3 regions of the Halomonas sp. EF61 genome follow, and region 3 is predicted to be linked to each of the others. Evidence: predicted binding sites of a transcription regulator. Region 3 holds the regulator's gene; each other region holds the start of a gene.
The links. Region 3 encodes sigma-54, which starts transcription at its own class of promoters, with help from an activator protein. Its sites were predicted from a motif close to TGGCACNNNNNTTGCTNT; they were not measured.
Positions count from the first base shown of each region.

Region 1 (3,207 bases), 530 kb from region 3:
GCCTGGATGTCGCCGCGCTCGACGGCCTGAAACAGTTCGACCGCCTTGTGGCCGGGCTCCCGGGGCAGTGTCGGCACCAGCGCCTCGGTCGACCAGAAGCGGGTCAGCCGTTCGATGGCGCCCGGGGTGTGATAGTCCATATGGGCGGCCAGCTGGTTGGCCAGCCCACCGACCTCGCGCCCGCCCATGGCGTTGGGCTGGCCGGTGATGGAAAAGGGGCCGGCGCCGGGCAGGCCAATCTTGCCGCCGGCCAGGTGGCAGTTGAGGATGGCCTGGCACTTGTCGGTGCCGCTGGTCGACTGGTTCACGCCCTGAGAGTAAAGCGTGACCACGTGCAGCTGGGTGGCAAACCAGTAGTAGAAGGTCTCGAGGCGCTCGGCGTCGAGATCGCAGGCCGCCGCCACCGCCTCGATGTCCGACGCCTCGTCCAGGGCGGCGGCAATCGTCTCTTCGGCGCCGTCCACATGGCGCTTCAGATAGACCTCATCGAGCCGTTGGCGACGGGCCATCCAGGCCAGCAGGCCATTGAACAGCAAAGCATCGCTGCCGGGACGCAGCCCCAGGTACAGATCGGCGATCTCGCAGCTATCGGTGACCCGAGGATCGATGACCACGACCCGCATCAGCGGATTGCGGGTCTTGGCCAGACGCAGCCGCTGATACAGCACCGGATGGTTCCAGGCCAGATTGGACCCCACCAGCACCACCAGTTCGGCCTCTTCCAGGTCCTCGTAGTTGCAGGGGACGGCGTCGGCGCCCAGGGTGCGCTTGTAGGCTGCCACCGCCGACGCCATGCACAGCCGCGAGTTGGTATCCAGGTGCGGTGTCCCGAGAAATCCCTTGAACAGCTTGTTGGCGACGTAGTAGTCCTCGGTCAATAGCTGCCCGGACAGGTAGCCGGCAATGGCCTGTGGGCCGCTACCCTCGGCAATCGCTCCCAGACGCTCGGCGACGGCGTCCAGCGCGCTGTCCCAGTCGGTCTCGCGACCGTCCACCCTGGGTCGCGTCAAGCGCCCCTGGCCGCCCAGAGTCTCCGCCAGGGCCGAGCCCTTGACGCACAGGCGACCGAAGTTGGCCGGGTGATCCCGATCGCCCTTGAGGGTAACCGCCTCGCCATCGCGACGTAGCTCGACGCCGCAGCCGACCCCGCAGTAGGGACAGGTGGTGCCTGTGGCCTCGCCGCCCACACCGCTGTCGATCTCCGTGCTGTCGCTATCCGTCCGGGTCATCGCGCTCTCCTGTCGGCCATCTTGCTGCTCTGGCATATCGGCGGCATCTCATCGGCAGATCATCGCTCCGCTAGCGGCCGGGCCTTGATCGGTCGGGCCTTGCTGCGGTCCAAACGCACGACGCCCATCCCGTCGAGCAAGGCTCGAGGAGATGGGCGTCGTTGCCGGATGAAATCCCGCGCTGGATTTCGTGTGTGCTAGCGCCCGTTGCGGACGAGTTGTCGAACCGGCCCACGCCGCCACCAGCGTCGGGACCCTTCCTGGCTCGGCCTAGCGATCTGGCCCGGCTTAGTGATGCCCATGGCACCACCAACGGCACTAGCTTTGCCAGTAACCAAAGCAAACCCTGTGCCAGAACACCACAATCGCCCCTTGCAGTGTGGAATGCTGGTGCCAGCCAATTGAAGCCACGACGTTTTTTTCTGCCGTTTACCCAGGCGATGGCGGCGAGAAGACGACTGACGGACCCCAGGCTCGCACCACAACGAACGATGGAGGCCACCGTTTACGCACCCTTTCGGTGCGCGAGCGCCTGCCCGGCATATCTGCGGGGGCAGGGCGGTGGCTTTGCAGGGGGTTATCTCCCTGACAGGAAACGACAAGATCGAAAATGGAACGCCTTTTGCGCTGACAGGTGCAGAGGCACCCAAGGTGCACCCCTCATCATGTCGACTCGAGCTCTATCGAGCGACAGCATCATCGAGCCACGCCCATGCCCGAACACGACACCTTGAAGGTCCTGCTGGTCGACGACGAGATAGTGCGCGCCGCCATGGTCGAAGAGGCGCTTGCGCTGGACGGACACCAGGTGGTCTGCCGACTGTCAAGCCCGGCCAGCCTCAACGACATGGTGCAGCAGCATCAGCCCGACGTGGTCATCATCGACATGGAATCGCCGGACCGGGACACCCTGGAGAGCATGGCGCTGCTGCAGCGGGAGAACCCTCGACCGGTGGTGTTCTTCGCCGACCAGCATGACCCCGAATCGCTCAAGGCGGCGGTGAAGGCCGGCGTCAGCGCCTATGTGGTGGACGGTCTGGCGGCCAACCGCGTCAAGGCGGTCATCGATGTCGCCATCGCCCGCTTCGAAGCCTTTCAGGGAATGCGCCGCGACCTCGACAAGGCACGCAATCAGCTCGCCGACCGCAAGCGCATCGAACAGGCCAAGGGCCTGTTGATGAAGCATCAGAGCTGCGATGAGGAACAGGCATACCGCATGCTGCGCAAGCTGGCCATGGACCGCGGCCAGCGCATCGCCCAGGTCGCCCAGAACGTCATCGACATCCTCAAGCCACTGGAGAAGGGATCATGAGTCCATCGCTGTCTTCTGACGCGGCCAGCACGTCCAGAACTGGCGCGCCGCATCCACCCGAGCTCGCCAGCCTGACTCTGGGATTCGTGCCACTGCTGGATGCTGCGCTGTTGATCATCGCCCGGGAAGGCGGCTTCTTCGCCGCCCAGGGAGTCGAGGTCAGCCTGTCACGCGAGAACGCCTGGTCCACCCTGCGCGACAAGGTCGCCGCCGGCCTGCTTGACGGCGCCCAGATGCTGGCGCCGATGCCGCTGGCCATGAGCCAGGGGTTGTCCCGCGCGCCTTGTGACACCCTGGCCGCCGCGGTGCTGAGCCGCCAGGGCAATACGCTGGTGCTGTCTCGCCGCCTGGCCGATGCGGTTGGCGCTTCGGTCGACAACGGGGAGCCCGACGCCTTCGGCGCGGCCAGCGAACTGGCCCGACGCTTCAAGGCCTCGCTGAAAGAAGGCACCCGGCCACGCCTGGCCATGGTCTACCCCTACTCCTGCCAGCACCTGTTGCTGCGTGACTGGCTGGCCCGCGGCGACATCGACGTCGACCGCGAGGTCGAACTGGTCGCGCTGCCGCCCCCGCGCATGGTGGACGCCCTGCGCGAAGGCGAGATCGATGGCTTCTGCGTCGGCGAGCCCTGGGGCAGCCTGGCCCAGCATCGTCAGGTGGGTCGAG
Region 1 is NZ_JAMSHM010000002.1:685,483-688,689, forward strand. Features, by position in the region: gene NFI08_RS11945 (nitrate reductase) at 1-1,229, opposite strand, end outside; gene NFI08_RS11950 (ANTAR domain-containing response regulator) at 1,942-2,541, shown strand; gene NFI08_RS11955 (CmpA/NrtA family ABC transporter substrate-binding protein) at 2,538-3,207, shown strand, end outside.
Region 1: NFI08_RS11950 (ANTAR domain-containing response regulator) is a predicted target of sigma-54. The motif match lies at 1,841-1,858, and genes of this name have one in related genera.

Region 2 (3,207 bases), on a different contig from region 3:
GCCGAGGGTGGCCTTGAGCCAGTCGGCGGCCAGACCCATGCCGATGTTGATGGTATCACCGACCGAGAAGGGCACCAGGAACAGCAGGATGCCGATCAACGACGGGACGAGGAACTTGATCAGACCATGGGTGCTTAGCTTGCCCCCGTCGGTCGTGATCTTGTCGGCAGAATGCAGGTGGGAGGACATGGGCGATCACTCTTTGCTGTTGTAATGGTCGGCGCCCTGACGCGGGCGCCTCGTTGGCTGTCGCCAGGGCCACTCCCTGGCCCTGTGAGGATTCAGTCGCGGCGCGCGACTCCGGGGAGCACGCACAGCATTTCATAGAGCAGGGTGGCGCCCATCAGGGCGGTGTTGCCGCTGGGGTCGTAGGGCGGGGAGACTTCGACCAGGTCGCCGCCGACGATATTGAGCCCCTGGGCGCCGCGCACGATCTCCAGGCCCTGGGCCGAGGTCAGGCCGCCCATTTCCACCGTGCCGGTGCCGGGCGCCACCGACGGGTCCAGGCCATCGATGTCGAACGAGATGTACACCGGGCCATCGCCCATCTGCTCGCGCACCTCGGCCATCAGCGGCTCGAGAGACTTGTGCCAGCACTGTTCAGCCTGGACCACGCGGAAGCCCTGCTGGCGACACCAGTCGAAGTCCTCGGCGGCGTAGCCGGTGCCGCGCAGGCCGATCTGGACGACCCGGTTGGCGTCCAGCAGCCCTTCTTCCTGGGCACGGCGGAACGGGCAGCCGTGGGCCACCTCTTCACCGAACATGTGCTCGTTGACGTCGGCGTGGGCGTCGATATGGATCAGCCCGACCGGGCCATGCTTCTTGGCGATGGCGCGCAGGATCGGCCAGGTCAGGGTGTGGTCACCGCCCAGGGTCAGCGGCACGCAATCGTGGGACAGGACGTCGTCGTAGAAGCGGCTGATGATGTCCAGGTTCTTCGGCAGGTTGAAGGTGTTGATCGGCACGTCGCCGATGTCCGCCACCTGCAGGCTGTCGAAGGGTGCAGCACGGGTGGCCATATTGTAGGGGCGCAGCATGCGCGATTCGTCGCGGATCTGGCGCGGCCCCAGTCGGGTGCCCGGGCGGTTGGAGGTGCCGATGTCCATGGGAATGCCGATAAAGGCGGCGTCCAGACCCTCGGCGCTGGTCTGGGTGGGCAGACGCATCATGGTGGCAGGGCCACCGAAGCGCGGCATCTCGTTGCCGCCGAGAGGTTGATTGAAGTCGCTCACAGGGAACTCCTGGCATCGTGGATGGGGACGGTCGCGGCCCTGGGCCTGACGGTTGTTGTGAGTGATGCAGACGCCGTGCCATCTTTTGAGCATTTATACTAAAGATGTAATAGAGGTGCAGAGATTCCAAGGGATGGTCTGCTGTGGTGATAGAAGTGATCCAGAAGTGAATCACGATCTCGACGCATCGTGATACACTTCTGAATCAATGATGCATTTATGGATCGCTGGATGAGCGACGACGACACCAAGATTCTCAAGACCATCATCGATACCGCCCACGACCACTTCTTCATCGTCGCGCCGGACGGTCGTATCCGCGACGTCAGTCCTGGGGCGGCGGCGGTCTACGGCATGTCCTGCGAAGAGCTCTGCGCCACCAGCGTGCAGCGGCTCGAGGCCGATGGCGTGCTGACCCCGTCGGTCAGCCTGGAGGTCATTCGCAGCGGGCGGCCGGCCCAGCTGGTCCAGCGCACCGGCACCGGACGCCGGGTCATCGCCCAGGCCCATCCGGTATTCGAGGGTGAGCGGCTGGTGGCGGTGGTCAGCCGCTCCATGGACTTGACCGATCTGCAGCTGCTGCAGCAGGAGTACGCGCTGTTGCAGCGCCGCTTTAGCGAGCACCTGCGCCGGGGGCATGCGCTGGAGAGCGACAGCGAAGCACTCGAGGCCGAGCTCGATGACCTGGAGGTGAAAAGCCAGCTGATGCGCGAGGTGGCGCTGCTGCTCAAGCGGGTCGCGCCCACCGACGCCACGGTCTTGATGCTGGGCGAGTCCGGGGTGGGCAAGACCGCTTTCGCCCGCCAGCTGCACCGTTGGAGTTCTCGCCGCGATGGCCCCTTTATCGACGTCAACTGCGCCGCCATCCCCGAAAGCCTGTTTGAATCGGAGATGTTCGGCCATGAAAAGGGCGCGTTTTCCGGCGCCGCGCCGGGGGGCCGCAAGGGGCTGATCGAGCAGGCCGAGGGCGGCACCCTGTTTCTCGACGAGATCGGCGAGTTGCCCCTGGCGGTGCAGACCAAGCTGCTGAAGACCATCCAGGATGGCAGTATTACCCGGCTTGGGGACAGGGCCCCGCGACGGGTCGACTTTCGCCTGGTGGTGGCCACCAATCAGGACCTGTCGGCACGGGTCGAGCAGGGCCTGTTTCGCCTGGATCTGTACTACCGGCTGAACGTGATTCCGGTCACCCTGCCGCCCCTGCGCGAGCGTCGCGAGGATATTCCCGGCCTGGTCGAGCGCCAGCTAAAGCGCCTCAATCGGCGTTATGGACGCGACAAGATGCTGTCGCGAGACGTGTGGCAGGCGCTGATGGGCTGGGATTGGCCGGGCAATGTGCGTGAGTTGGAAAACACTCTGGAAAGGGCCTGGTTATCCAGTGACGATGTCATCCAGGGCGATCTGCTGGTGCCGTCCACGGGGGCCTCGGTAGGGCAGCTCGGCGGGCAGCAGCGTGAAGCGCAGCAGACGGCGGCGTCTGTCACCGGAGCCTCCGCTGCGCTGGCTGATGGCGCTACGTCACCCGCGACACTATCCGCTCCAGGTGCAGCTCGACCCGAGCTGCCGCTTGCCCGGGGCGAGAGCCTGAAGGCCGCCCTGGCCCGGCGCGAGCGTGAGATCCTTGCCGACTGTTGCCGTACCCTTCCCACCACCTACGCCATCGCCGAACACCTGGGCATCAGCCAGCCAAGCGTGGTGCGCAAGCTCAAGCAGCATGGGTTGCGGATCGGGTGACCGGTGATGAAGGGCCGAGCTTTGCGGCACCTACTGACGGAAGACGTAAAAGAACCCGACCCAGGTGGCCAGGATCAGCAGTGGCTTCAGCACCAATACTGCACCGCTGGTGGAGCCCCGTTCGTCGTGCTCGGTGTCGCTGGACTCCCCGGGCTGCATGGCGAGTACCACCGTCAGCAGCAGGTTGGCGCCGGGGACCAGCAGCATCAGGCTCCACAAGCCCGCCTGGCCCAGGTCGTGC
Region 2 is NZ_JAMSHM010000001.1:639,307-642,513, reverse strand. Features, by position in the region: gene NFI08_RS02705 (YjiH family protein) at 1-189, opposite strand, end outside; gene speB (agmatinase) at 282-1,232, opposite strand; gene NFI08_RS02695 (sigma-54 interaction domain-containing protein) at 1,464-2,966, shown strand; gene NFI08_RS02690 (DUF805 domain-containing protein) at 2,997-3,207, opposite strand, start outside.
Region 2: speB (agmatinase) is a predicted target of sigma-54. The motif match lies at 1,296-1,313, and genes of this name have one in related genera.

Region 3 (3,207 bases):
CACCGAGCCGGCCTTTATCCTGCTCGATGAACCCTTCGCCGGGGTCGACCCGATCTCGGTGGGCGAGATCAAGTCCATCATTCGTCAACTCAAGGCCCGCGATATCGGCGTCCTGATCACCGATCACAACGTGCGCGAGACCCTCGATATCTGCGATCGTGCCTACATCGTCGGCGACGGCCAGATCATCGCTGAGGGCAGCGCCGAGTCCATCCTCGCCAACCAGCGCGTCAAGGAGGTCTACCTGGGCGAGAACTTCCGCCTCTAGACCGCAGGGCCGCCCGACAGCCGCAGTCGCAGTCGCAGTCGCATCAAGCGGCCGCAACACTTGCCAGCATCAGCATCCAACCGCCGGCCCCGAAAGGGTCGGCCTCACCTTGCACACAGGGCCTCCCTCGAAAGAAGCACCTCCCCCCTACCAAGTTGTTCCACATCGACCTTTACACTCCCTCCCACAGGTCAAAAAACACCAACTTGGCAAGATGCTTGCATGTCTGATGACTCGTCGTTAGGGTAAAGCCTTTCGACAACACTGGTGGATCCCGACCCATGGCCCTCAAGGCGTCACTGCAGCTGCGCATCGGTACCCAGCTGACCATGACCCCGCAACTGCAACAGGCGATCGGCCTGCTGCAGCTTTCGACCCTGGACCTGCGCCAGGAGGTCCAGCAGGCGCTGGAGGCCAACCCCATGCTCGAACTCGAGGACGAGTTCGGCGAACAGCAGACGAGGGAAGCCGTGGAAGATGACTGGGCGGATCAGATTCCCTCGGAACTCAGTGTGGACAGCGACTGGTCCGACACCTACCAGGACCTGGGCACCACCCCCGCCGGCAGTGGCGAGGCGCCGGATTTCGAGCGCCAGGCAAGCTCCCAGTCACTGCACAGCCACCTGAGCTGGCAACTGGCGATGCTCGACGTCAGCGACCAGGAGCGCCTGATCGCCGAGAGCCTGCTCGACGCGGTCAACGCCGACGGCTATCTCGAGCAGACGCTGGATGACATTGCCCAGGGGCTCGAGCAAGACGGTCGTCGCCCCCCTCCCCTCGCCGAGGTGGAGGCGGTGCTGGTTCGGCTGCAACAGTTCGAACCGACCGGAGTGTTCGCCCGCGACCTGCGCGAGTGTTTGATGCTGCAACTGGATAGCCTGCCTCGCGATACCGTCCTGCTGCCCCAGGCCGGACGACTGGTAAGACAGTTTCTCGAGGCGCTGGCCAGCGGCGACCGACGTCTGCTGAAGCGCCGACTAGGACTCGATGACGACCAACTCGACAGCGTCATCGAGCTGATCCGGAGCCTCGACCCACGTCCCGGCAGCCAGTTCGGTGACAGCGATAACGACTACGTCATACCCGACCTGGTGGTACGCCACACCGAAGAGGGCTGGCGCGTTGAACTCAACCCGGATGCAATGCCCCGACTGCGCATCCAGCCCGACTACGCTGCACTGATTCGGCGCGCGGACAAGAGCCAGGACAACCAGTTCCTCAAGGACCACCTGCAGGAGGCGCGCTGGCTGATCAAGAGTCTGTCCAGCCGCAACGACACCTTACTGAAGGTCGGCCGGGAAATCATGGTGCGTCAGATCGACTTCCTCGAGCAGGGAGAAGCGGCCATGAAACCGTTGGTGCTGGCCGATATCGCAGACAAGGTGGAGATGCACGAGTCCACCATCTCCCGCGTGACCACCCAGAAGTTCGTGCACACGCCTCGCGGCGTGTTCGAGTTGAAGTATTTTTTCTCGAGCCAGGTCGGCCAGGATGGCGACGCCCATTCCAGTACCGCCATCCGCGCCATGATCAAATCGTTGATTCAAAAGGAACCTGCCCGCAAACCTCTGTCGGACAGCAAACTGGTGGAATTGCTGGCGGAAGACGGCGTCAATGTCGCCAGACGCACCGTGGCAAAGTACCGGGAAGCCATGAATATTCCGTCTTCCAGCGAGCGCAAGCGACTGCGCTGAGGCCTTGCGCTGCGGCGTCGCTAGCCTAGTTATCGGGAAAGCGCAAGCACTTGAAATTTCGCATGACATCTGCGTCTTTCTGCGTAGCGTCGAGGGGGTTTGCAGGATCGGAAAAAGGGTTACAATCAAGCCACCACCCGAAAGAGCAAGGAGCCTGTCATGCAAGTCAACATCACCGGCCACCACGTCGAATTGACCGATCCCCTGCGTGACTACGTACAAGAGAAGCTCACCCGTGTGGAGCGCCACTACGACAACATCACCAACGTCCAGGTGACCCTCTCGGTGGAAAAGGAACGCCAGCTGGCCGCCTGCACCCTTCACGCCGCCGGTGCCGACCTGCATGCCGAAGCGCAGGACGGCGACATGTATGCTGCTATCGACGCCCTTGCCGACAAGCTGGACCGCCAGCTGGTCAAGCACAAGGAAAAATCCCAAGCCCGCGCCCAAGGCGCCGGAATTCGCTGACTCTCATGACATTGGAAGCCATTCTCCCTCCCGAGCGCACATTGTTCGATGTCCCGGGAGGCAGCAAGAAGAGGGTGCTGGAGTTTTTCAGCACCTTCATTGCGCAGAACACCCCGAGCCTGGACAGCCAGGAGGTCTTCAGTCGGCTGATCGGACGTGAGCGCCTGGGCAGTACCGGCATAGGCAATGGCGTCGCCATTCCCCATGCCCGCAACCCCCACTGCAAGGCGCCCATCTCCGGCTTCCTCAAACTCGCGGAACCTGTCGACTTCGATGCCATCGATGGTGAGCCCGTCGATCTGGTGTTCGTACTGCTGGTACCGGAAGAGGCCGACGACGCCCATCTCGCCCTGCTCGGCCAGGTCGCCGGCGTCATGAACGACGCCGACACACGTCACCGTCTGCGCCACGCCAGCTCCCAGCGCGAGCTTCACGAGCGCCTGCAGGAAGCCATCCGCCAACAGGCGCCAGGGGACGACACTCCCTCCTGATCGCGGCCTTGCCTAGGCCATCAGCAATGGACGCCTGCCCAAGGAGACAGGACATGCAGCTCGTGATCATCAGTGGTCGCTCCGGCTCGGGAAAGTCCGTGGCCCTTCAAGCCCTGGAGGACCTGGGGTTCTACGCCATCGACAACCTTCCCGCGACCTTGCTGGGCGCCCTGGTGGACGAGCTGGAAAACGGTCATTCCCGCCGTATCGCCGTCAGCGTCGACGCCCGCAACCTGCCTGAGGCACTGGAACGCTTCCCCGCCCAGCTGGCGTCCCTCAAGCAGAG
Region 3 is NZ_JAMSHM010000002.1:152,853-156,059, forward strand. Features, by position in the region: gene lptB (LPS export ABC transporter ATP-binding protein) at 1-268, shown strand, start outside; gene NFI08_RS09765 (RNA polymerase factor sigma-54) at 550-1,962, shown strand; gene hpf (ribosome hibernation-promoting factor, HPF/YfiA family) at 2,122-2,430, shown strand; gene ptsN (PTS IIA-like nitrogen regulatory protein PtsN) at 2,436-2,921, shown strand; gene rapZ (RNase adapter RapZ) at 2,975-3,207, shown strand, end outside.